3 regions of the Mesorhizobium sp. P3_A8 genome follow, and region 3 is predicted to be linked to each of the others. Evidence: predicted binding sites of a transcription regulator. Region 3 holds the regulator's gene; each other region holds the start of a gene.

Evidence for each region. Region 3 encodes PhoB, which activates phosphate uptake and scavenging genes when phosphate is short. Its sites were predicted from a motif close to TGTCATNNANCTGTCAT; they were not measured.
Region 1: a site for PhoB is predicted at 5,715-5,731, ahead of AC1DX4_RS03970 (PhoX family protein). Genes of this name have one in related genera too.
Region 2: a site for PhoB is predicted at 1,247-1,263, ahead of AC1DX4_RS31965 (acid phosphatase). Genes of this name have one in related genera too.

What each region holds. Positions count from the first base shown of each region.
Region 1 is NZ_JBFUGI010000001.1:831,298-838,908, forward strand. It holds gene AC1DX4_RS03935 (SulP family inorganic anion transporter) at 1-737, opposite strand, end outside; gene AC1DX4_RS03940 (helix-turn-helix domain-containing protein) at 805-1,083, opposite strand; gene AC1DX4_RS03945 (phosphatase PAP2 family protein) at 1,389-2,090, opposite strand; gene AC1DX4_RS03950 (hypothetical protein) at 2,119-2,457, opposite strand; gene AC1DX4_RS03955 (sensor histidine kinase) at 2,627-4,021, shown strand; gene AC1DX4_RS03960 (response regulator) at 4,018-4,680, shown strand; gene AC1DX4_RS03965 (hypothetical protein) at 4,920-5,519, opposite strand; gene AC1DX4_RS03970 (PhoX family protein) at 5,794-7,611, shown strand, end outside.
Region 2 is NZ_JBFUGI010000019.1:61,005-68,615, reverse strand. It holds gene AC1DX4_RS31975 (cytochrome b) at 1-138, shown strand, start outside; gene AC1DX4_RS31970 (cytochrome c1) at 166-1,032, shown strand; gene AC1DX4_RS31965 (acid phosphatase) at 1,308-2,000, shown strand; gene AC1DX4_RS31960 (hypothetical protein) at 2,106-2,603, opposite strand; gene AC1DX4_RS31955 (hypothetical protein) at 2,772-2,927, shown strand; gene AC1DX4_RS31950 (adenine phosphoribosyltransferase) at 3,001-3,546, shown strand; gene AC1DX4_RS31945 (MaoC family dehydratase) at 3,713-4,183, opposite strand; gene AC1DX4_RS31940 (MaoC family dehydratase) at 4,180-4,650, opposite strand; gene corA (magnesium/cobalt transporter CorA) at 4,775-5,749, opposite strand; gene AC1DX4_RS31930 (HAD family hydrolase) at 5,937-6,638, opposite strand; gene AC1DX4_RS31925 (hypothetical protein) at 6,652-6,933, opposite strand; gene AC1DX4_RS31920 (HNH endonuclease) at 6,968-7,611, opposite strand, start outside.
Region 3 is NZ_JBFUGI010000013.1:35,371-42,981, reverse strand. It holds gene AC1DX4_RS27000 (ATP-binding cassette domain-containing protein) at 53-853, opposite strand; gene AC1DX4_RS26995 (sugar ABC transporter permease) at 867-2,198, opposite strand; gene xylF (D-xylose ABC transporter substrate-binding protein) at 2,344-3,384, opposite strand; gene AC1DX4_RS26985 (ROK family protein) at 3,656-4,900, shown strand; gene phoB (phosphate regulon transcriptional regulator PhoB) at 4,913-5,602, opposite strand; gene phoU (phosphate signaling complex protein PhoU) at 5,622-6,329, opposite strand; gene pstB (phosphate ABC transporter ATP-binding protein PstB) at 6,355-7,158, opposite strand; gene pstA (phosphate ABC transporter permease PstA) at 7,155-7,611, opposite strand, start outside.

The DNA of each region.
Region 1 (7,611 bases), on a different contig from region 3:
GAGGCGAGCCCAACGGCGATCAGCATGCCCGGCCAGCCCGGCCGCCAACGCTTGACCGCGACGATGGTGACGATGGTCAGCACCGCCACCAGCGTCGCCGAGATGTTGACCGTGCCGGCTGCATGCCCGATCGCCATCAGTTTCGGCAGCAGCGGCCCGGGCTCCGGCCCCGCAAGCTTCAACCCGAACAATTCGACGATCTGGCCGGAGAAGATGATGATTGCGATGCCGGCGGTGAAGCCGACCGTCACCGGATAGGGAATGAATTTGATGTAGGTGCCGAGCCTGAGATAGCCGATGGCAAGCAGGAAGAGGCCGGACATCATCGTTGCCAGGAGCAGTCCATCGACACCTTCGCGCTGCACCGTTGCCGCCACCAGCACGATGAAGGCGCCGGCCGGCCCGCCGATCTGGAAGCGGCTGCCGCCGAGCGCCGAGACGATGAAGCCGCCGACGATTGCGGTGAACAGGCCGCGCTCCGGCGTCACGCCCGAGGCAATCGCGATCGCCATCGACAGCGGCAACGCGACGATGGCGACGGTCAGCCCGGCCATGAAGTCGGCCTTGAACTGCGGCAGGTGGTAGCCCTCGCGCCAGACCGTCACCAGCTTGGGCGTGAACAGTTCGGCGAATGTCGGCTTTGTCGACCCTTGGGCCGACTTTTGGGCCGACCCAGGGGTCGATTTGTGGGCTGGCTTATGGGCAGGTTGATGCACTGCCTGACGGGTCTGATCCATGGACTGCCTTCCGAACCTGAAAGGCGGCGGGATCGTCGGCAGGACTGTCGGCGGTCGCCGTCGCGACTTATGCCGGCTCAGCCTTGGGATCTGGCGGCACGGCGGGCTTGAGGCGCACGCCCCTGCCGCCGCGCTCGCTGGCCTGGTTCTCGCCGATCAACTCCACCCCGGCCTCGTCGAGCGCCTGGATGACCTTCATCAGCGTATCGACCACGCCCCGGACCACGCCGTCGCTCGCTTCCATGCGCTGGATGGTTGGAAGCGAAACACCGGCACGCTCGGCGAGCGTCTTCTGATCGATGCCGGCCAGCGCCCTTGCGGCGCGCATCTGCGCGGCAGTGATCATCGGTCGGAACCCATGTCTGAGTCTGCTGAAATAACGTATAATACCATTATCATGATGTTTCAAGCATCAATATGAATGTCTGAGACGTAAGCACCGCCGCCTGATTGCCCATTTTTCGATACTTCCCGAGGAATGCAAGCTAGGGTCTCGTCCATCTAAGGCAGGGGGTAACGCGGTGAACATTTTCAAGGCTTTGATGACGTCGGCATGCTTGCTGTCGATGGTATTGGCGCTGGCAGGCTGTGGTGGACACCTGATCAACAGATTGATCTGAGCGCAAGCCTGAGCGGTGCGGTCAGGCGCCATCAGGCATCGTCGCTGACCACCTTGCGCCGCTGCAACACCCGCGCCACCAACCAGCACAACATCGCCCAGGCGAAGCCGGCGCACCAGCCGGCCAGCACGTCCGACGGCCAGTGGACGCCGAGATAGATGCGGCTGACGCCGACCAGTACCGTCGTCAGCACGGCCAGCGACAGGACGTAGATCTTGGTCGCCCGGCCATGCAGGAAGCGCGCCGCGAGCGAACCGAGCGTGAGATAGGTAACCGCCGACAGCATGGCATGGCCGCTCGGGAAGGAAAGCGACGTCTCGCTGACCAGATGCGAAACGAGTTCGGGCCGCGGCCGGTCGACGCCGAGCTTCAGCAGGCTCGACAGCACCTGGCCGCCGGCGACAGCGACGAAGATGAGAAGCGCGGTGCCGGGCCTGCGGATCAACAGGAGATAGAGGATCGTTGCCGTCGTGATCAGCACCAGCACGCTGGCGCTGCCAAGGCTGGTGATGTCGCGCATCGCCCCTTCCAGCCATGGCGGCCCGATCGGGACGCCGGGCTGGCCGGCCTGGCGGAAAGCGAGCAGGATCTCGGTGTCGAAGGCGTGCGGGGTGGTGGCGCGCGCCACCTCCATCAGTTCCTCAAAACCCCACAGCCCGCCGGCGATGACCAGGCCGGCCAGCAGGACCGGGAATTCGATGCGGTTGAGCAGGGTGCTTGCGGTGTCTTTCATCGGAGCGGTGTCGCAGTCCTCATCTCGGTCAACGCCCTTGCAGATAGGGCCCGAGCGTGATCAGCGCCACCGCGGCGATCGCCAGCACGATGCCGCTGGCCTGCAGCGCGTTGACGCGCTCGCCGAAGAACACCAGCGCCACGACGTTGACCGAGACCAGCTGGATGACCGCCGAGAGGCTGAACGACACCGACATGCCGAATTCGCGGATCAGCCGCAGCATGATCAGGTTGCCCAGCGAATAGAGCGCGAGCGTCAAAAGGATCTTGCCCAGGCTCGGCGCCAGTCCCCATTGCTTGGCGGCGGTCGCCGCCAGAAGGAAGATGACCGTTGAAAAGCCAAGCTGCAGCAGTCCCGAAAAACTCAACGTCCCGTCCCCCTCGAAGCGGCTCTGGCGGCATCTGCCGCGGACCTTGTTTCCGACGCACGCCGAGACGTCAAGTAACCTCGTTCTAACGAAGGTCTTGGCAACGGCACGACTGAAGCTCAATGTGCTGATGTCGCCCGGCTGTCGATGGAAGGGCGGTCAGGGGCACATGATTCGTATTCTGCAGAACTTGGCGCGGCGCTGGAGCGAGCTTTCTCTTGCCCTGCAATTCCTCGTTGCCGGCGGCTTTGGCCTTCTGGCCGTCATGCTGGTGGTGGGCGCCTGGGTGACGTCGCAGATCCGGGACGGCGTCATCCGCAATTCGGCCGCGTCGACGGCGCTTTATGTCGACAGCGTGATTGCGCCGCTGCTGCCTGACCTGCGCAAGAGCGAGGAGCTCAGCGAATCCGCAAAGCAGGCACTCGATGAGACGCTCGGCCAGGGTGCGCTCGGCAAGCGCCTGGTCTCGTTCAGGCTCTGGCGCCGCGACGGTACCGTGCTCTACGCGAAAGACTCGGCGCTGATCGGCCGCCGCTTCGACCTGACCGACAATCTGCGGGCCGCCTTCCAGGGCAACGTCACCGCGCAATTCGATACGTTCGACGAAGACGAAGAGAAGGAGCGGGCCGCCGGCGTGCCGCTGCTGGAGATCTACAATCCCGTGCGCGCGCCCTGGTCCGGCGAGGTGGTGGCCGTCACTGAATTTTTCGAGGTCGCCAGCGATTTCAAAGCCACGCTGGCTTCCGCCCTGTTGTCGAGCTGGCTGGTCGTGGCCGGCACCACCTTGGCGGCGTTTCTGCTGTTGTCGGGCATCGTGCTGCGCGCCAGCCGCACCATCGACGACCAGCGCGGGGCGCTGCGCCGTCAGGTGTCGGAGCTGCAGGGCCTGGTGACGCAAAACAGCGCCTTGCGGCAGCGTGTGCAGCGGGCGTCCCGCCGCGCCACCGCATTCAACGAAAGATATTTGCGCCGGATCGGCGCCGACCTTCATGACGGACCGGCGCAACTCGTCGCCCTGGCGGCGCTGCGCATGGACAGCCCGGTATTTTCCGGCGACGGCAATTGGGGCGAAAGCCGCTCGACCGAGGTCACGATGATCCGCAAGACGCTGGAGGATGCGATGCGCGAAATACGCGGCATCTGCACCGGCCTCGTGCTGCCGCAGATAGAGACGGCCGCCGCGATGGACATATTGCGGCTGGCAGTCGACGAACACCAGCGCCGGACGGGAACGTCGGTGACGCTCACGCTGCCCAGGCATCTGCCCGAACCCGGCGCCTCCGAGAAAATCAGCATCTATCGTTTCGTGCAGGAAGGGTTGAACAATGCCTATCGCCACGGGCGGGGCAAGGATCAGGCGGTGCATGCCGAAATGAAAGGCGGCAGGCTCTTCGTCGAAGTATCGGACGGCGGGCCAGGCTTTGATCCAGCGGCACGGGTCGAAGGATTGGGGCTGGCTGGCCTCAGGGATAGGGTTGAAAGCATTGGCGGCCAGTTCGAAACCCGGACTGGACCGCAAGGCACGCGGCTGGTGATCAGCCTGTCAGTCGAGGAGCAAGCATGATTGGCGCCATTCGCATCGCTATTGTCGACGACCATCCGCTTTTTCGCGAAGGCGTGACGCGCAGCCTGTCGGAACTCGGAGGCTTCGAGATCGTCGGCGAAGGTGCGACGGCGCAGGATGCCGAACGCATCGCCTCTACGGTGCGGCCCGACCTATTGCTGCTCGACATCTCCTTGCCGGGCGGCGGCCTGGCCGCGGTTGCAACCATCCTTGCCGACCATCCCGCCCAGAAGATCGTCATGCTGACCGTTTCGGAGGCCAATGCCGACGTAACCAGGGCCCTGAACGCCGGGGTGCAGGGCTATATCCTGAAGGGTGTCGGGTCGCGCGCGCTGGCCGACATCCTGCGCAACGTGGCGGCCGGCGAGAGCTATCTTACGCCGACCCTGTCGGCGCGGCTGCTTTCGGATCTCCAGTCCCCGCAGCCTGCCAACGGCGTGGCGGACCGGCTGCGGCAACTGACCGAACGACAGACGGAAATCCTGCAGCTGGTGGCGGAAGGGCTCAGCAACAAGGAGGTCGCCCTGCGCCTGGAGCTGCAGGAGAAGACGGTCAAACATCACATGACCGGGGTGCTGTCGAAACTCAATGTGCGAAACCGCACTGAAGCGGCTCTCATGATGCGCGAGTTTCACGACCGGGACCGGAACCGCTCGTAGAGCAATTCACCGTTTCACGGAAACGGCGAATTGCTCTAACTCTTTGTTTTGACGCAATTCGCAAGGGAAAGCGCTACGCGCTTTTCCCGGGAAAACCGTTTCACACTTTTCCTGGAATTGCTCTGGGCCATTCTCTTAGGGCCATCGCGGACCCGTACGAGGGCCAGACAAAGAGAGGTCACCTCCGCCGGGGGCGGCGGAGGTGACATGCGAAGCTGGTCGTTGCCTGTTGACCAGCCTCACATAGCCTTCAGACGGCTGACATCGGCCGGCGTGGCCCGGCGGTCGATGATTGTGCGGCCCAGCGCATCCTGCATCTTGAACCGGCCGCTATCGACCTTCTCGACGATGCCGTCGGGGTGCGTGACCGTGATCTTGTTGCCGGTCACGTCGACCTTGTCACCGGTCGTGGTGTTGACATGGCTGGCGCCTTTGTCGCTTTGGCCATTGCTGGATCCCGAGCCGTCGCCATCTGTTCCGGAATTGCCGCCGTTTCCATTGCCGTTGCCACTATTGCCGCCGCCGCTGTTACCGCCATTTCCATTGCCGCTATTGCCGCCGTTTCCGTTGCCGCTATTGCCGCCGCTGCTATTGCCGCTGTTACCACCGTTACCGCTATTGCCGCCGCCGTTACCGTTGCTGCCGTTGCCGCCACCGTTGCCGTTTCCATTGCCGTTGTTGCCGCCGCCATTGCCGCCCTTGGCGGCCTGCGCGGTGGCAGCGTCGATTCCGGGGGCGGAGCCGTGCAGGGAAATTCGATAGGGGATGGTGGTCAGCGCCAGAGCAGCCGCCGAAACAAGCGTCAGCCGGCGACAACGGGCCGTGATCGATCCGTGCATCCCTGATCTCCGTCGATTGAGCCGGCGCGCCCACCCCAACGTTGCAACCAACAACATCGCCGAAAGATGTGGTGACCGGAAGCGACCTCCGACCGTTGCGGTTGTCCTCCAGGACCTTTGCCAACGCAAGATTGGACCAAAGTCTGATGTTCGGGTGAGTGAGTCGCCTCGCTCCCAGCATTGGAGCTTGTATGATGTCACGAAAATGTGATCGGCCTGGCGTAAGGGGTCGAACAGGCAACAAGCTCCAGCCACTCCAAAGCCAGAGGCCCTGATGACCGAACATCGTTCCCCCGACGCCCGATTCCGCACCAGCCTGCTCGAGGAAAACGAAGGACCGGCCGTCAACCCCACCGACAACCGCACCATGGGCGAAATCATCGCCGCGCGGTTCTCGCGCCGGGGTTTCCTGAAGGGATCGCTCGCCGTCTCAGCGATCGCCGCCACCGTCAGCCCGCTGGCCATGATCGCGGCAGACGATGCCCGCGCCGCGGAAGGCTCAGCCTTCAAATTCGACGAGCTCCAGGCCGGCATCGACGACAAGCACCATGTCGCGCCGGGCTATGATGCCGACGTGCTGCTGCGCTGGGGCGATCCGCTGTTTGCCGATTCACCGGAGTTCGATCCGACCAAGCAGTCGGCGCAGGCGCAGGCCAGGCAGTTCGGCTACAACAACGACTATGTCGGCTACATCGCGATCGACGGCTCGGCCGAGCACGGCCTGCTGGTGGTCAACCACGAATACACGAACCCGCATCTGATGTTCCCGGGCATTGTTTCGATCGTCGAGAAGGACGGGAAGAAGAAGGCCGAGGTCGCGCCGCTCTCGAAGGAGCAGGTCGATGTCGAAATGGCGGCGCATGGCGGCACCATCGTCGAGATCCGCAAGGTGTCTGGCAAATGGCAAGTGGTGCGTGACGGCAAGCTCAACCGCCGCATCACCTCGACCACCGAAATGGCGCTGTCCGGTCCGGTCGCCGGCCACGACCGCGTCAAGACCAATGCCGATCCGTCCGGCACGAAAGTCTTCGGCACTTTCAACAACTGCGCCGGCGGCGTCACGCCGTGGGGCACCTATGTGATGGCCGAGGAGAACATCCACGGTTATTTCTCCGGCGAACTGCCGGAAGGCCACAAGGAAGCCGCCAACTACAAGCGCCTCGGCATTCCGGAAGGCGCCTATGAATGGGGCGCGCATTACGACCGCTTCAACCTCGCCAGGGAGCCGAACGAGGCCAATCGCTTCGGCTGGATCGTCGAGGTCGACGTCAACGATCCGACCTCGACGCCGAGGAAGCGCACCGCCATGGGCCGCTTCAAGCATGAGGGCGCCGAATCGATCGTCGCCAAGGACGGCCGCGTCGTCTTCTATCTCGGCGACGACGAGCGCTTCGACTATGCCTACAAGTTCGTCACCAAGGGCACGTTCAACGCCAACGACCCTGCCGCCAACAAGGACCTGCTCGACGACGGCACACTGCATGTCGCCAAATTCGCCGAGGACGGCACGGTCGACTGGCTGCCGATCGTCTTTGGCCAGGGGCCGCTGACGGCGGAAAACGGTTTTGCTGGCCAGGCCGACGTGCTGATCGAGACGCGCCGCGCCGCCGATCTGCTCGGCGCCACCAAGATGGACCGGCCCGAGGACATCCAGCCCAATGGTGTCAACGGCAAGGTCTATGTCATGCTGACCAACAATTCGAAGCGCAAGGCAGACCAGGTCGATGCCGCCAACCCCCGCGCTGAAAATGCCTTCGGCCACATTATCGAGATCACCGAGAGCGATGGCGATTTCACGGCCACCAAGGGCAAGTGGGAAGTGCTCTTGAAATGCGGCGATCCTTCGGTTGCCGATGTGGGCGCTACCTTCTCTACGGCAACGACGGCCAATGGCTGGTTCGGCATGCCCGACAATTGCGCGGTCGATTCGGCCGGTCGCCTGTGGGTCGCCACCGATGGTCAGGGCCCGAAGGCCACCGGCCGCACAGACGGCCTGTGGGCGGTCGACACGGAAGGGGCGGCACGGGCGACCTCAAAGCTGTTCTTCCGCGTGCCGATCGGTGCGGAAATGTGCGGCCCGCTGTTTGCGCCC
Region 2 (7,611 bases), on a different contig from region 3:
ATCGCGCTGCCGGTGCTTGGCCTGATCGAGACGCCGCGCAGGCTGCCGAACTCGATCACCGAGGCGGTGCTTGAAAAGAACAAGGGTGGCAGCGGGCATCCGGCGGGCGCCACAGCCGCGCCAGAGACCAAGGGCTGAGCGGTAGAGAATCTAAGGGGATTTGGCATGAAAAAGATTCTCACCTCGCTGGCGCTGATCGGCCTTGTGGCCGCCGGCACTGCGGCCTTCGCCGCCGAAGAGGCGCACAATGCGGCAGCGCCGACGCATTTCCCGATCAATGAGCCGAAGGAAATGAGCTGGAGCTTCACAGGTCCGATCGGGACCTATGACAAGGGCCAGCTGCAGCGCGGCCTGAAGGTCTACAAGGAAGTCTGCTCGGCCTGCCATTCGATGAACCTGGTGGCGTTCCGGACACTCGAGGGCCCAACGGGCCTCGGCTATTCGGATGCCCAGATCAAGTCGCTGGCGGCGACCTACACGATCCATGACGGCCCCAACGATGCCGGCGACATGTTCGATCGTCCCGGCAAGCCGTCGGACTATTTCCCGGCACCATTCCCGAACACGGAAGCGGCCGCGGCCGCCAATGGCGGCGCCGCTCCGCCCGACATGTCGCTGCTGGCCAAGGCGCGCGGCGTCGAGCGCGGCTTTCCGCAGTTCGTCTTCGACATCTTCACCCAATATGACGCTGGCGGCCCCGACTACATCCATTCGCTGCTGACCGGCTACGACCAGACGCCGCCGGCCGGAATGGTCATCCCCGAGGGCACGCACTACAACCCATACTTCATGTCTGGCGTGTCGTTAAAAATGCCCAAGCCGCTCTCCGACGGCCAGGTGACCTATGATGACGGCGCACCACAGACGGTCGACCAGTATTCCCGCGACATATCCGCCTTCCTGATGTGGGCGGCCGAGCCGCACATGGAAGCCCGCAAGCATACCGGCATCAACGTGCTGTTTTTCCTGCTGGTGTTCGGTGCGCTGGTCTACCTCGTCAAGCGGAAGGTGTGGGAAGGCGTGGCGCACTAAGGCCTGCCGATATTCTGGTGAGGCCGGTCTGCAAACAATGGTTTCCTGCGCTTCCGGTGCTCACGTACTTTAAGTACGCTCCGCTCCGGTTCTCGGAAACCATCGTTTTCGACTCGGCCTGACCTGAATCTCTAGAGGCCTCAAGCCGTTCTGAAGCCAATACGATCATGCAAGGGCGCCGAGAGGCGCCCTTTTTGATACCAAGGGGCGGTGATGTCACATGGCCGTCATCGCCCATAGCGATCCTGCGTCATTCCTACCAAAGGATCGCTCCTATGAAGAAATATGCATCGCTGGCGGCTGGTCTGCTGCTGCTGGTCATCGGCTCCGCCGCCCAGGCCGAGGACGCCAAGCCCTTCGTCACCAACAAGGACGTGGATCTGACGATGATCCTGCCGCCGCCGCCGGCAAACGATTCGGCGCAGACCAAGGCCGAGCTCGGCGAGGTGCTGGCGCTGCAAGTGACGCGCACGCCCGAGATGGTGGCCAGCGCCGTTGCCGATTCCGAGGAGAATGTCTGGCGCTTCGCCAATGTCATGGGCCCGAATTTCAACAAGGAGAAGCTGCCGAAGTTCAGCGCCTTTTTCGATCGCGTCGAGACCGAAGGTGCTGTCGTCGATCCGGCCAAGGATGTCTGGAAGCGTCCGCGTCCGCACCAGCTCAGCGATCTCGTCAAGCCGGCGGTCAAGCTGTCGAGCTCCGGTTCCTGGCCGTCCGGCCATGCCACCGTTGGCACCATGATGGGCATTATCCTGGCCGACATGGTGCCGGAGAAGCGCGCCGAGATCATGGCGCGCGCGGCCGAATATGCCCACAACCGTGAGGTTGACGGTATCCACTATGCGTCCGACGTCGAGATGGGCAAGATTTCCGGCAGCGTCATTGCCGCGATCCTGCTCAACCGGGACGACTTCAAGGCCGAATATGAAGTGGCCAGGGCCGAGCTTCGTTCCGATCTCGGCATGTAAGTCCTAGAGCGCGTCGCGTCGAAGCGGATTCACGCGACGCGCTTGGGTGCTTCTCTGCGCGCCAGCAGGGACGTCAGGACCCAAGGGACTGAAGCCGGCAACAGCTTATTGCGTCGACACTTGCACCGATATCGGAAAGGCGAAGTACAGGTTGCAGGCAACAAGCTCGATACCTCGTTTTCCCTTGCGAGAGAGAGGCTCGGGCGCTTCAACGGCAACAGTTGCGCTGCCTTTGCCCTTCGCCTGCAGTGCGACGAGAGCATCATAGACTTCGCGACGCTCGCGGACGGATGCCTGCTTCGGATTTTCAGGGTAATAAACCGGGATCGTCAAAATCAGATAGTCCATCCGACAGCGCGGCGCCGAAATCGCGACTGCCTTCCTGCGCAGAGCGATCTCGAACGCGCCGGTCCGTTCGTCGAATCCAGTGATCCATTGTCGGCGCGTATGCAATTGTCCAAGCGCGTCGCCGACTACGAAATCTGTCGGGCGTAGCACCACCGTCCAACTGGCCAGCTCGGCAGCGGAGACGACAGCCGGCACCCAGCTCAGGAGCGCGGTTGCCATGATGACGGTCAGTATTTTTCGCAGAAGATGGGTCATGTAGCGACCATGGTTCGACCGGAAGGGGCGCTTCAGGCGCCCCTTTTTACCTCTATGCGAGAGTTCGGCAATAAGTCCTTTGGCATAGCGCGGCGCTCAAAGAGATGCGGATCGAGATCGACGGGTTATGAAGTTATGGGCTGCAATTCGATCGGAAAAGTGTCGGAGATGATCGAGAACAGTGCCGAGACCAGCTGGCCCATGGAAATGCCGTTGCTGGTGAAGAGTGAAGGGCAGTGGAAGATCGCCGCGCAGGCATGGGACCCAGCGAACGAGGCCAATCCCTTGCCGGATGCGCTTGTCTCGGGCGTCACATCGCGCTAGCCGTTGTCGGTCGCGTCGGGTTTGGTCCCTGCGCCGTTTGCATTTGCCAGCTGGATCACCCGGAGCCGCCTCAATGAAACCTTCGCTCGAAGACACGCTGCTGGCCGCGATCCGCACCATTCCGGACTATCCCAAGCCCGGCATCCTGTTTCGCGACATCACCACGCTGCTCGGCAATGCGCGCGCCTTCCGCCGCGCCATCGACGAGCTGGTGCATCCCTATGCCGGGCAGAAGATCGACAAGATCGCCGGCATCGAGGCACGCGGCTTCATCCTCGGCGGCGCCGTCGCCCACCAGCTTTCGGCTGGTTTCGTGCCGATCCGCAAGAAGGGCAAGCTGCCCTATGAGACGGTGCGCGTCGCCTACAGCCTGGAGTACGGGCTGGACGAGATGGAGATGCACAAGGACGGCGTGGCCCCTGGCGAGAAGGTGATCCTGGTCGACGATCTGATCGCCACCGGCGGCACGGCGGAAGCGGCGGTGAAGCTGCTGCGCCAGATCGGTGCCGATATTCTGGCGGCCTGTTTCGTCATTGATCTGCCGGATCTCGGTGGGCGCGCCAAGCTCGAGGCGCTGGGTGTGCCGGTCAGGACGCTGATTGGGTTTGAAGGGCATTGAGCAGTTTTTTCCTTCTCCCCTTGTGGGAGAAGGTGGATCGGCGCGCAGCGCCGAGACGGTTGAGGGGTGGGTGACGGAGTGCCGTCGACGCCAAGCTGGAGCACCCCTCATCCGACCTCGCTTCGCGAGGTCACCTTCTCCACAAGGGGAGAAGGAAGAGGCGCTGCTACTCCACCTTCACCAGCACGGCGCTTTCAAACTCAAGCACCTTGTCGCCCGTTGAATCAGAGGCCTCGCAGCGAAGCGCCAGCAGCCGCCAGCCGGGGCGCGATGAGATCGGGCGGTGGGAAACCGCCGTGCGCGTGAAGGTGACGGTTTCACCGGCATGGACGGGCTTCAGCCATTTGAGGTTCTTGAACCCGGGCGAGGGGCCAAATTCTGGCATCGGGCCAGGGCCGTTCCAGTTGGCCCCCTCTGCATCCATGCGGGCTTCGAGGTTGAGTTTCATCCAGGTGGCCGCGGTGTGCCAGCCGGAGGCGCAAAGCCCGCCGAGCACGCTCTTCCTGGCGGCCTCCTCGTCGATATGGAAGATCTGCGGGTCGTATTTGCGGGCGAACGCCTTGATCGCCTCGGGCTCGAATCTGTGCGAGCCGAGCGTCACCGTGGTGCCGATGCGGAAGAATTCATCCAGGGTCATGCGGCATTCCCCGCGGCATCACGCGTCAGGAACATGACGGAATTCTCAAGCTCGAAGACGCTTTCGCCACGCTGGTTGACCAGCTCGCTGCGCATGGTGACGAAGCCGAGTTGCGGCTTCGAGCGCGACAGGCGCTTGGCCAGCACAACCAGATTGCCTCTGAGCGTATCGCCGGCCAGAACCGGTTTCTTCCACTTGACCTGATCGACGCCGGGCGCGCCCTGGCAGGTGGAGTCCAGCAGGAAGGCATCGCACAGCATGCGCATGAACATGGCGCAGGTGTGCCAGCCCGAAGCCGAGAGACCGCCCAGGATGCTGGCCTTGCCGGCCTCCTCGTCGAGATGCATCGGCTGGGCGTCGAATTCGCTGGCGAACGCGATGATTTCGGCGGCACTCACCTGCTTCGTACCAAGGTCGAACGAGCCGCCCTCGACGAAATCCTCATAGGCCCATGTTTTTGCGCTCATGGTCTGGCATCCCTGCAGAACGCGCGATCCACGTGGATCGGCGAACCCGGATGCAGGCCGCGCGCGATTTGGTCAAGTCCTTTCTGGTGAGCCAGCCTGAGGCAACCGGCACCAGCGGCAGCGATCAGAGCCAGCCGCGGCGGCGGAAATACCAGAAGGGCAGAATCGCCGACAGGATCATCAGGCCAATGGCGAAGGGATAGCCGAGCTGCCATTTCAGCTCGGGAATGATGTCGAAATTCATGCCGTAGATCGAGGCGACCAGGGTTGGCGGCAGGAAGATGACGGCGGCGACCGAGAAGATCTTGATGATGGCGTTCTGCTCGATCGAGATCATGCCGAGCGTGGCGTCGAGCAGGAAGGAGATCTTCTGCGACAGGAAGGTGGCGTGGTCGGCGAGCGACAGCACGTCGCGCGACAAGGTCTTGATGCGGGCGCGGACATCTTTGCTCATCTTGGTCTGGGTGGCGACATGGGCGAGGAAGCCGGCCAGGCGCTGCAGCGAAATCAGGCTGTCGCGGACGGACGAGGTGATGTCCTCCTTGCGGCCGATGGCTTTGAGCAGCTCCTGGAAGTCGCGGTTGCGCTTCGATACCTTGGTCGAGCGTGCCTCGAAAATGTCGCGTGAAATCGCCTCGATGTCGCGGCCGGCACGCTCGAGGATGTCGGCGAGACGGTCGACGATCGCTTCAAGCAGGCCGATCAGGATGGTGTCGCCGCTGGTGCAGCCGGTCGCCACCTTCTCGGCACGCAGCGGGAAGGTCTTGAACGCCTTGGGTTCATGATAGCGAATGGTGATCAGTCTTTTGCCGGCAAGCGCGAAGGTGACCGGCGACATCAGGGGATCATCGACCTCGGTCTGCGCCGGCAAAGTGGCGGTCATGAAATAGGCGCCATCCTCGATGTAGAGACGGCTCGAAATCTCGATCTCTTCCATCTCCTCGCGGGTCGGGATGGCGACGCCGAGCCAGCTTTCGATGGTTGCTTCTTCCTCCTTGGTCGGACTGATCAGGTCGGCCCAGACGACCCTGTCGCCATCCGCCAGCAGATCGTCGACGACGCGCAGGCGATCATTGTCCACGACAAATGCCTTGATCATCGCCAGATCTCCCCTGCCAGATAAGGTTTGCTCAGATTGACGCTGGTGTTGGATTGCGCAGCGCTTCGTCGCGTGCGCCGAGCGTGTGCCTGCCGCTTAGACCTGTGGCATGACAAAATCAAGACAAGCCCCGGCAGCGGGCGGGGAGCAACGCCCTGGGCTCGAAAGCCGCGTCAACGGATCGAATCTAGAGACTGGCGAGAGTGACCTCCAAATCCTCGTATGCGCTGACGAGGGCATCCGCGCCATGTCGCAAAAGAGCGTCGCCATGAGTGCCGTTACAATGATTGCCAGCGGTAAATCCGATCACGCGCATGCCCGCTGCCTTGCCCGCCAGGACGCCGTTCACGCTGTCCTCGACCACGATGCACTCCTCTGGATGAACACCCATCGTACCCGCCGCGTGCAAGAACAGGTCTGGTTCCGGCTTTCCGTTGACGACCATGTCCGATAAAAAAATATGAGGATCGAAAAGGTCGACAAGGCCTGTGTGTTCGAGTTTCCAACGCAATCGGGCGAGCGGCGTGCTTGACGCGACACATCTCGATGTCGGGAGCCGGCTAATCACATTCCATGCATCGGGTAAGGCCGCCAGATCCGTCCGCAAGCGTTCGTTGGTGTAGCCGGCAAGCTGTTCAAAAAAGCGCGGAGAGAGCGGCTTGGCTCGCTCTTGGCCGATTGCTTCGAGCTTCGCCTGCCACATAGCGGGAGATAATCCCATGAAGGCTTGTGTATAGGCGCTCGGTTCGAACGTGATGCCCGCCGCCGCCAGATATTCAAGCTCGGTTGCCTGATATATCTCCTCGCTGTTTACAAGGACGCCGTCACAATCAAATATTATCAGCTTTATAGGCGAAACTTTGGGCCTGATATCTGGTGGTCGGCTCATGTCCGTGGCGCGCCTACCGGGCGTTCGGCAGGATCTGGTGCAGCACGATGGCCCAGACGGCGCCGAAGGCGATGGATGAGCCCAGGATGTACTGCGCGATATCCGGCAGCGTCTTGACGAAGTCCGGCGGCGCCAACGTGGCAAACAGCGCCATCAGGATCGGCAAGCCGATCACCAGCATGTTCCGCTCGGTCAGCGGCGTGCGGCGCACGACGCGAAAACCGTTCATGGCGATGACGACGCAGAGAACGCCGAAGACGCCGCCGATGACCGGCCCCGGGGAATCAGCATCCATCAAAAAAAGTTCGAAATACTGCCATTTCGATCTCTCAAGTTTCTGCCGCGGTTTGAATCAATTCCCTTAGCTGTTCGATTGTAAGCATAGGTTCTCGGCGGTGGATCATGGCATGACAATTGGCGCATACCGGCCTCAAATCCTTAGCCGGATTTACCTGATAAGCCCGGCCGATCTTCTTCAGGGGGGTAAGATGGTGAACGTGGATGAATCCCCGGCCATGGATGCCGTATTTTTTTAAAAAATCCTCTCCACAAGCCATGCAAGCCAGTCCGAACAACCTCAAGCATTTCGCTCTTGCCTCCGGATTTCGCTCATACGCATTTACGAAAACCTTCGTACGTGTGCCCTCCCAGAACCCCTCTTCATCTCCAACTTCATCGGGAAAAAGCTGGCCTGTCGATCCAAGTTCATCGGTCCAGTATCGAATGACCGGGCTACCCCAACCTCTCGGTGCAGGTTGATAATCTAATTTCTCTAGAATGTTCGCCCGAGCAAATCTCGCCAAGGTATGAGCTATTCGAGAATACGCACTGAAATGCGTCTTGGCCCCGATGCCGCGCGCGCCATATTCGGCCTCAATCTTGCTCCATGTCGACAGATGTCGGCGACGCACTACCTGAATAAACTGCAATGTGGAGAATGGACGATGGGGAAGGTGCTTCAGTACATCGTGAA
Region 3 (7,611 bases):
TGACCGGCAACCGGCCATGCCGATCAAACCCATACCGGACCGCCCGCAGGCCTCAGGCGGCGATCTTCAGCGCGCCCGGCCCGGGAATGGCACCCGGAGGACATTTGCCCAGGATGATCATGCCGAGCACCTCGTCCTGCGTCACATCGGTGGTGCGCGCGGTGCCGACGACCTGGCCGTTCTTCATCACGCAGACCCGGTCGGCCAGTTCGAACACATCGTGGATGTCGTGGCTGATCAGGAAGATGCCTATACCATCGGATTTGAGCTGCTTGACCAGTTCGCCGACCTGCGCCGTCTCCTGCGGGCCAAGGGCCGCCGTCGGCTCGTCCATGATCAGGATGCGGGCGTTGAACAGGATCGCGCGTGCGATCGCCACCGACTGCCGTTGGCCGCCAGACAGCTTGATCACCGGCTCCTTGAAGCGCTGGAAGCGCGGATTGAGCCGGCCCATCACCTTGCGCGCCTCGGCCTCCATCGCAACGTCGTCGAGCGTGCCCCATCCGGTCATCAGCTCGCGGCCGAGGAACAGATTGGCGGCGGCGTCGACATTATCGGCCAGCGCCAGCGTTTGGTAGATCGTCTCGATGCCGTATTTCTTGGCATCGCGCGGATTGGCGATCGAAGCCTCCTCGCCATTGACGAAGATCTGGCCGGCATCGCGCTTGTAGGCGCCGGACAGGATTTTGATCAGCGTCGACTTGCCGGCGCCGTTATGGCCAAGCAGCGCCACGACCTCGCCCGGGAAAAGATCGATCGAGGCGTCGTCGACGGCCCGGATGCCGCCAAAGGCGATCGAGATGTTGCGCATGTCGATCAGGGCGGTGGCTGCAGGAGCAGTCTTGTCAATCATGGCGATGCCTCCCCTAAACGCGCTTGCGGTAAACAGTGTCGAGCCACACGGCGATGACCAGCACTGCGCCGACGACGATGCTCTGCAGCGGCGAGTCGATGCCGAGCAGCACCATGCCCGACTGCAATGATTGCATCAAAAGCGCGCCCAGCATGGCGCCCATCACCGTGCCTGCGCCGCCGGCGAGTGACGTGCCGCCGATGACAGCGGCGGCGATGACCAGAAGCTCGTCCAGCGTGCCCAGCGCATTGGTCGACGCGTTGAGGCGGGCCGACGAGATCGCCGCGCTGATCGCGGCCAGCACACCCATAATCATGAACACCTTCATGGTCACCCAACGGGTGTTGATGCCGGCAAGTTCGGCCGCCTCCGGATTGCCGCCAATGGCAAAGACATAGCGGCCGAAACGCGTGCGCTTGGTGATGAAGGTCATGATAATGCCGACAGTCACCGCCATCAGCACCGGTATGGCAATGCCATGCGCGATGAACAGCCCGCCTGCGGGAATGGTAATGCCGTTCTGCTGGGCGTACTGGCGCACGATGCCGATCGGCCATGGATAGGAATTGGCGATCCAGACGGCGCCAAGGATGGCGGCGCAAGCAACCACGCCAAGCAAGGTCTCGGCCCAAACCGGGCGCAGCGGAAAGTTGAACCGCTTGCGCTGCGACCTGCCGTTGAGCAGCATGAAGGCGACCGCCACGCAGGCGACGACACCGACGATCCAGCTGGCGGTAGCGCCGATCGAGCCGCGTGGTCCGCCGCCCATCAGCTGGAAGGTTGTGTCGAGCGGCGCGACCGTGCGCCCGCTGGTGATCAGCCATGCCATGCCGCGCCAGACCAGCAGGCCGCCCAGCGTCACGATGAAGGCCGGAACCTCCATATAGGCGATGATAAAGCCCTGGAATGCGCCGATCAGGAGACCAAGCACCACACCGGCCGCCAGCGCGATGATCCAAAGCCACGGATTTCCAAGCTGGAAACCGATGACGCGAATGAGGAATTCGGCCTGCGCCACGCCCATGATCATGCCGATCACGCCTTCGACGGATCCGACCGAGAGGTCGATGTTGCGCATGACGATAACCAGCACCATGCCGGTCGCCATGATCGCGACCGACGAGGTCTGCACCGATAGGTTCCACAGATTGCGCGGTGTCAGGAAAAGCCCGCCCGACAGGATATGGATGCCGACCCAGATGACCAGCAGCGCCCCGACCATGCCGAGCATGCGCGTGTCGAGTTCGGTAGCCTTGAGGAACCGTCCAACGGCGCTGAGTTCGGATGCACGCGCCTTGTCCGCCGCGGTGCTGCCGACCGGTTGATTAGAGGTCGTGTCGGTCATGCTATCCTCCCACCGGTTTACCGTCTGGCGCGGATGCCGGAACATGGATGCTATTTGCTTTCCGCAGTCATTTGAAGCGGGAAGCCCCTTGAGAAACGCCGCGGCTTTTGGGCCGCGGCGTCGATATCGAACGGTATTACGCCGTTTAGTTGCAGGCCGCGACGCTGCCGGCGGCGACGCCCGCACAGACTTCGTCCTTCTTGATCCAGCCGGCGTCGATGACGACGTTTAGATTGTCCTTGGTGATGGCGACCGGGGTCAGGAACAGCGACTTGACGGTGTTGCCGCCAGGCGTCGTGAAGTCCTTGACGCCGGCGATGTCGGTCATCTTCTTGCCGTCGGCCAGCTGCGAGGCGATCTCGGCGGCGTTCTTGCCGAGCTCGCGCGCGTCTTTCCACACCGACACGGTCTGGGTGCCGAGCGCGATGCGGTTCAGCGCGGCATGATCGCCGTCCTGGCCCGACACCGGCACGGTGCCGGCCAAGCCTTGCGCCGTCAGCGCCGCGACGACGCCGCCGGCGGTGCCGTCATTGGCGGCGACCACGGCATCGACCTTGTTGTCGTTGGCCGTCAGGAACTGCTCCATGTTCTTCTGGGCGTTGGCGGGCAGCCAGCCGTCCGTATAGGCTTCGCCGACATTCTTGATCTTGCCGCTGTCGATGGCCGCCTTGAGCACTTCCATCGAGCCCGAGAACAGGAAGTCGGCGTTCGGATCGGCGCCCGAGCCCTTGATGAAGACATAATTGCCTTCCGGCTTGGCCTTGAACACCGCAGCCGCCTGCAAGCGGCCGACTTCCTTGTTGTCAAAGGTCAGGTAGAAGACGTCCTTGTTCTCGATCAGGCGGTCATAGCCGACGACCGGAATGCCTTCGTCCAGCGCCTTCTGCACGGCCGGGCCGATGGCCGAGGCATCCTGCGCCAGGATGATCAGCGAATTGGCGCCCTGCGAGATCAGGCTTTCGACATCGGTAAGCTGCTTGCCGGGATTGGACTGCGCATCGGCGGAGATGTACTTGTCGCCGGCGGCCTCGATCGCCTTCTTCATGGCGGCCTCGTCGGTCTTCCAGCGCTCTTCCTGGAAGTTGGACCAGGAAACGCCGATGACCTTGTCCTTCGCCTGCGCGACCGACACAAGCGTCAGCGACATGGCGACACCCGCCAGGATGGCGGCTGTGAATCTCTTCATGATATTCCTCCCTGCGCCGCGTATGGCGCGACCAAACTGGCCCTAAGGCCGGCACAGAGGCTCTATTTTTTCGAGCCTCGAAAAAACACTGATCCAACACCGGAACGCTGTCAACAACGATTCTGATGGATTTTGATGTCCTCATGAATTTTTTTCGAGCCTCGGAATAAATAAATGACAGGACGGGCCGCTTCTGCCAGTATTTGACCGTGTCGCCGGCAGCGTTCGAGGGGCTGGAGGAACCGCGGCGACCGGGAGGATGTGGGAAAACATGTCGGTCGGAATCCGCCACGACGATTTGCGCCGGCGCAACCGCGCGATGGTGATTGCGGCCGTGCGCCGGGCCGGTCGGCCCTCGCGCACCGAGATTGCCGCGACCACCGGCCTCAGCCACTCGACCATATCGGCGATTTCTTCCGACCTGATCGGCGAAGGCATACTGGCCGAAGGCAAGCCGAGCGAGGCCGGCGCACTCAAGCGCGGCCGGCCGCAGGTCGGCCTCGGCCTCAACCCGGAGGCTGCGGCTGTCATGACCGTGGTGCTGTCGCTGAATTTCCTCTCCGTCGCCGTCATCGACTATGCCGGCCAGGTGGTATCGGAAGAACAGCGCCGGCTGGACACGCTGACCATGTCGCGCGAGGCGCTGATCGGCGAATGCGTCGCCATTGTACGGCGCCGCCTCGAGGATCCCGATATCGACGTGCGCAGCGTCGCCCGCATCGCGCTGGCGATCCAGGGCATCACCGACACCGAGGCCCGGGCGATGCTGTGGTCGCCGATCACGCCGCAGACCGACATCGCCTTCGCCGACATCCTCGAGGCAGAGTTCGGCATCCCAGCCACCATGGAGAACGACTGCAACATGATGGCGGTGGCGCTGCGTTGGCGCGATCCCGAGCGCTACCGCGACGACTTCATCGCCATCCTTCTGTCGCACGGCATCGGCATGGGCCTGGTGCTGAAGGGCGAGCTGTTCACCGGTACCCATTCCTCGGGCGGCGAGTTCGGCCACATGATCCATCGGCCAGGCGGCGCGCTCTGCCGCTGCGGACGCCGCGGCTGCGTCGAGGCCTATGCCGGCAACTACGCCATCTGGCGCAACGCCAGGCAGCTCAGCGAGGACACCGAGCCGGTCGCCGATGTCAGCGACGCGCAGATGCGGGCACTGGCCGCGACGGCACGGGAACGCGACGGGCCCGAGCGCGAAGCCTACCGCAAGGCCGGTGAGGCGCTCGGCTACGCCCTCGGCAGCCTGTTCGCGCTGATCGACCCCGCACCCGTCGCGATGGTCGGCGTCAGCGCCGCCGCCTTCGACCTGATCGAGCCGGCATTGCGCGAGGCCATCGCCCAGACGGCCGGCGGCCAGCACTCGAAATCGATTTCCTTCGACACCGAACCGAACGAACTGCCGCTGATCCGCGAAGGCTGCGCCATGCGCGCCCTGACCTTCGTCGACCAGGAGATTTTCGCGCCGGGCGTGCAGGCGAGAGCTGGCACCGGCAAGAACGTTGCCTGAATCAGGTCCCGCTCAATCTTCCCTGATCGCGTAGCCCGCGCCACGAATGGTTCTGATGACATCGGGCATGCGGCCATTGTTGACCGCCTTGCGCAGGCGGCCGACATGCACGTCCACCGTACGCTCGTCGATATAGATCGTCTCGCCCCAGACATTGTCGAGCAACTGGCTGCGCGAGAAGACGCGGCCGGGATGGCGCATCATGAATTCGAGCAGGCGGAACTCGGTCGGCCCGAGCCGGATCTCGCTCTTCTTGCGATAGACCCGGTGCGATTCACGGTCGAGCACGATGTCGCCGACCTTGAGCACGCTGGACAGGACTTCCGGCTTGGCGCGGCGCAGCAGCGCCTTGACGCGAGCCATGAATTCCGGCGTCGAGAACGGCTTGACCAGATAGTCGTCGGCGCCGGTCGAGAGCCCACGGACGCGGTCGCTTTCTTCGCCCCGCGCGGTCAGCATGATGATCGGCAGCCGCTCGGTCTCGGGCCGCATCCGCAGGCGCCGGCAGAGTTCGATGCCGGACACCGCCGGCACCATCCAGTCGAGCACCAGAAGGTCGGGCACGTTCTCCTGCAAGCGGATCTCAGCCTCGTCGCCGCGCGGCACCACCTCCACCTGGTAGCCTTCGGATTCAAGATTGTAACGGAGCAGCACCCCCAGCGGCTCCTCATCCTCCACCACCATGATGCGTGGCGCGATCATTGATTGGTCACCTCTTGCGTCAGGCCGCGGGCGCCGACATCGCCGTCTCGTCCTGCTTGGGACGATTGGCGGGCAACTGCGTGCCGGTCAGGACATAGTAGGCGTTTTCGGCGATGTTGGTCACGTGGTCGCCGATGCGTTCGAGATTCTTGGCGCAGAACAGCAGATGGGTGCAAGCCGTGATGTTGCGCGGATCTTCCATCATGTAGGTCAGCAGTTCGCGGAAGACGGAGGTGTATTTGACGTCGATGCGTTCGTCGTCGGCGCGCAGCTTCGCCAGTGCGGCGGCATCGCGCGCCGCATACTCCTCGATCACGCCCTGCACCTGGATCAGCACCAGCTGCGCCATGGCGTCGATGGAATGCGACAGGTCGCGCGGCGTGGCGCTGAGACCAACGGTGCCGACACGCTTGGCGATGTTCTTGGCAAGATCGCCAATGCGTTCGAGATCGCCGGCCATGCGGATCGAGCCGACGACGTGGCGCAGATCGTCGGCCATCGGCTGGCGCTTGGCGATCAGCGTGATGGCGCGATCGTCGAGTTCGCGCTGGCGCGCATCCATGATGGCGTCGTCGGAGACCACGCGCTGTGCCAGTGCGTTGTCGGAATTCAGCAGCGCCTTGGTGGCGCCGCCGACCATCGAGCCAGCGAGATCGCCCATGTCGCTGATCAGCCTGCTGATCTGTCCGAGATCCTCGTCGAAGGCTGCGACTGTGTGTTCGGCCATGATCCTGGTCCTCGTATGCGTGCGATCAGCCGAAGCGGCCGGTGATGTAGTCTTGCGTGCGCTTCTCGCGAGGCGACGTGAAGATCTTCTCGGTTTTGTCGAACTCGACCAGCTCGCCCAGATACATGAAAGCGGTCTGCTTCGAGACGCGCGCCGCCTGCTGCATGTTGTGGGTGACGATGACGATCGTGTAGTCGGCCTGCAGTTCGTCGATCAGCTCCTCGATCTTGGCGGTCGACAGCGGGTCGAGCGCCGAGGCTGGCTCGTCGAGCAGGATGACTTCCGGCTTCACCGCCACGGTGCGGGCGATGCACAGCCGCTGCTGCTGGCCACCGGACAGGCTGAGGCCGCTGGCGTTAAGCTTGTCCTTGACCTCGTTCCACAGGGCTGCGCGCTTCAGCGCCTGCTCAACGCGGCCGTCCATCTCGGCCTTGCTGATCTTCTCATAGAGCCTGACGCCAAAGGCGATGTTCTCATAGATCGACATCGGGAACGGGGTCGGCTTCTGGAACACCATGCCGATCTTGGTGCGCAGCAGGTTGAGATCTTGCGAGCGGTCGAGGACGTTCTGGCCGTCGAGCAGCACCTGGCCCTCGGCGGTCTGCTTGGGATAGAGCTCATAGATGCGGTTGAAGACGCGCAGCAGCGTCGACTTTCCGCAGCCCGACGGTCCGATGAAGGCGGTCACGCTGCGCTCGGGCAGCGACAGCGTGATATCCTTCAGCGCCTTCGACTGGCCGTAGTAGAAGTTGAGGTTCTTGACCTCGATCTTTACCTTGGCGGCTGCCTCGGCGGCGATCGTCATGTCTGGAGACAACATCTGGCTCATTTGTCCTCTCTGCGTCCGGTCAAGCTGCGCGCAACGATGCTGAGCGCGAGAACCGTCAATGTGATGATGAGTGCGCCAGTCCAGGCCAGCTGCTGCCATTCCTCGTAAGGGCTGAGAGCGAACTGGAAGATGGTGACGGGCAGGCTGGCCATCGGCGCGTTGAGATTGCTCGACCAGAACTGGTTGTTCAGCGCCGTGAAAAGAAGGGGTGCGGTCTCGCCGGAGATGCGGGCGATGGCCAGCAATATGCCGGTGACGATGCCGGACATTGCAGCGCGGTAGGCAACCGACTTGATGACCACCCAGCGCGGGGCGCCGATCGCGGTGCCGGCTTCGCGCAACGCGTTGGGCACCAGGTTGAGCATGTCCTCGGTGGTGCGCACGACGACCGGGATGACCAGGATGGCGAGAGCGACGGCGCCGGCGATCGCCGAGAAGTGCCCCATCGGCCGC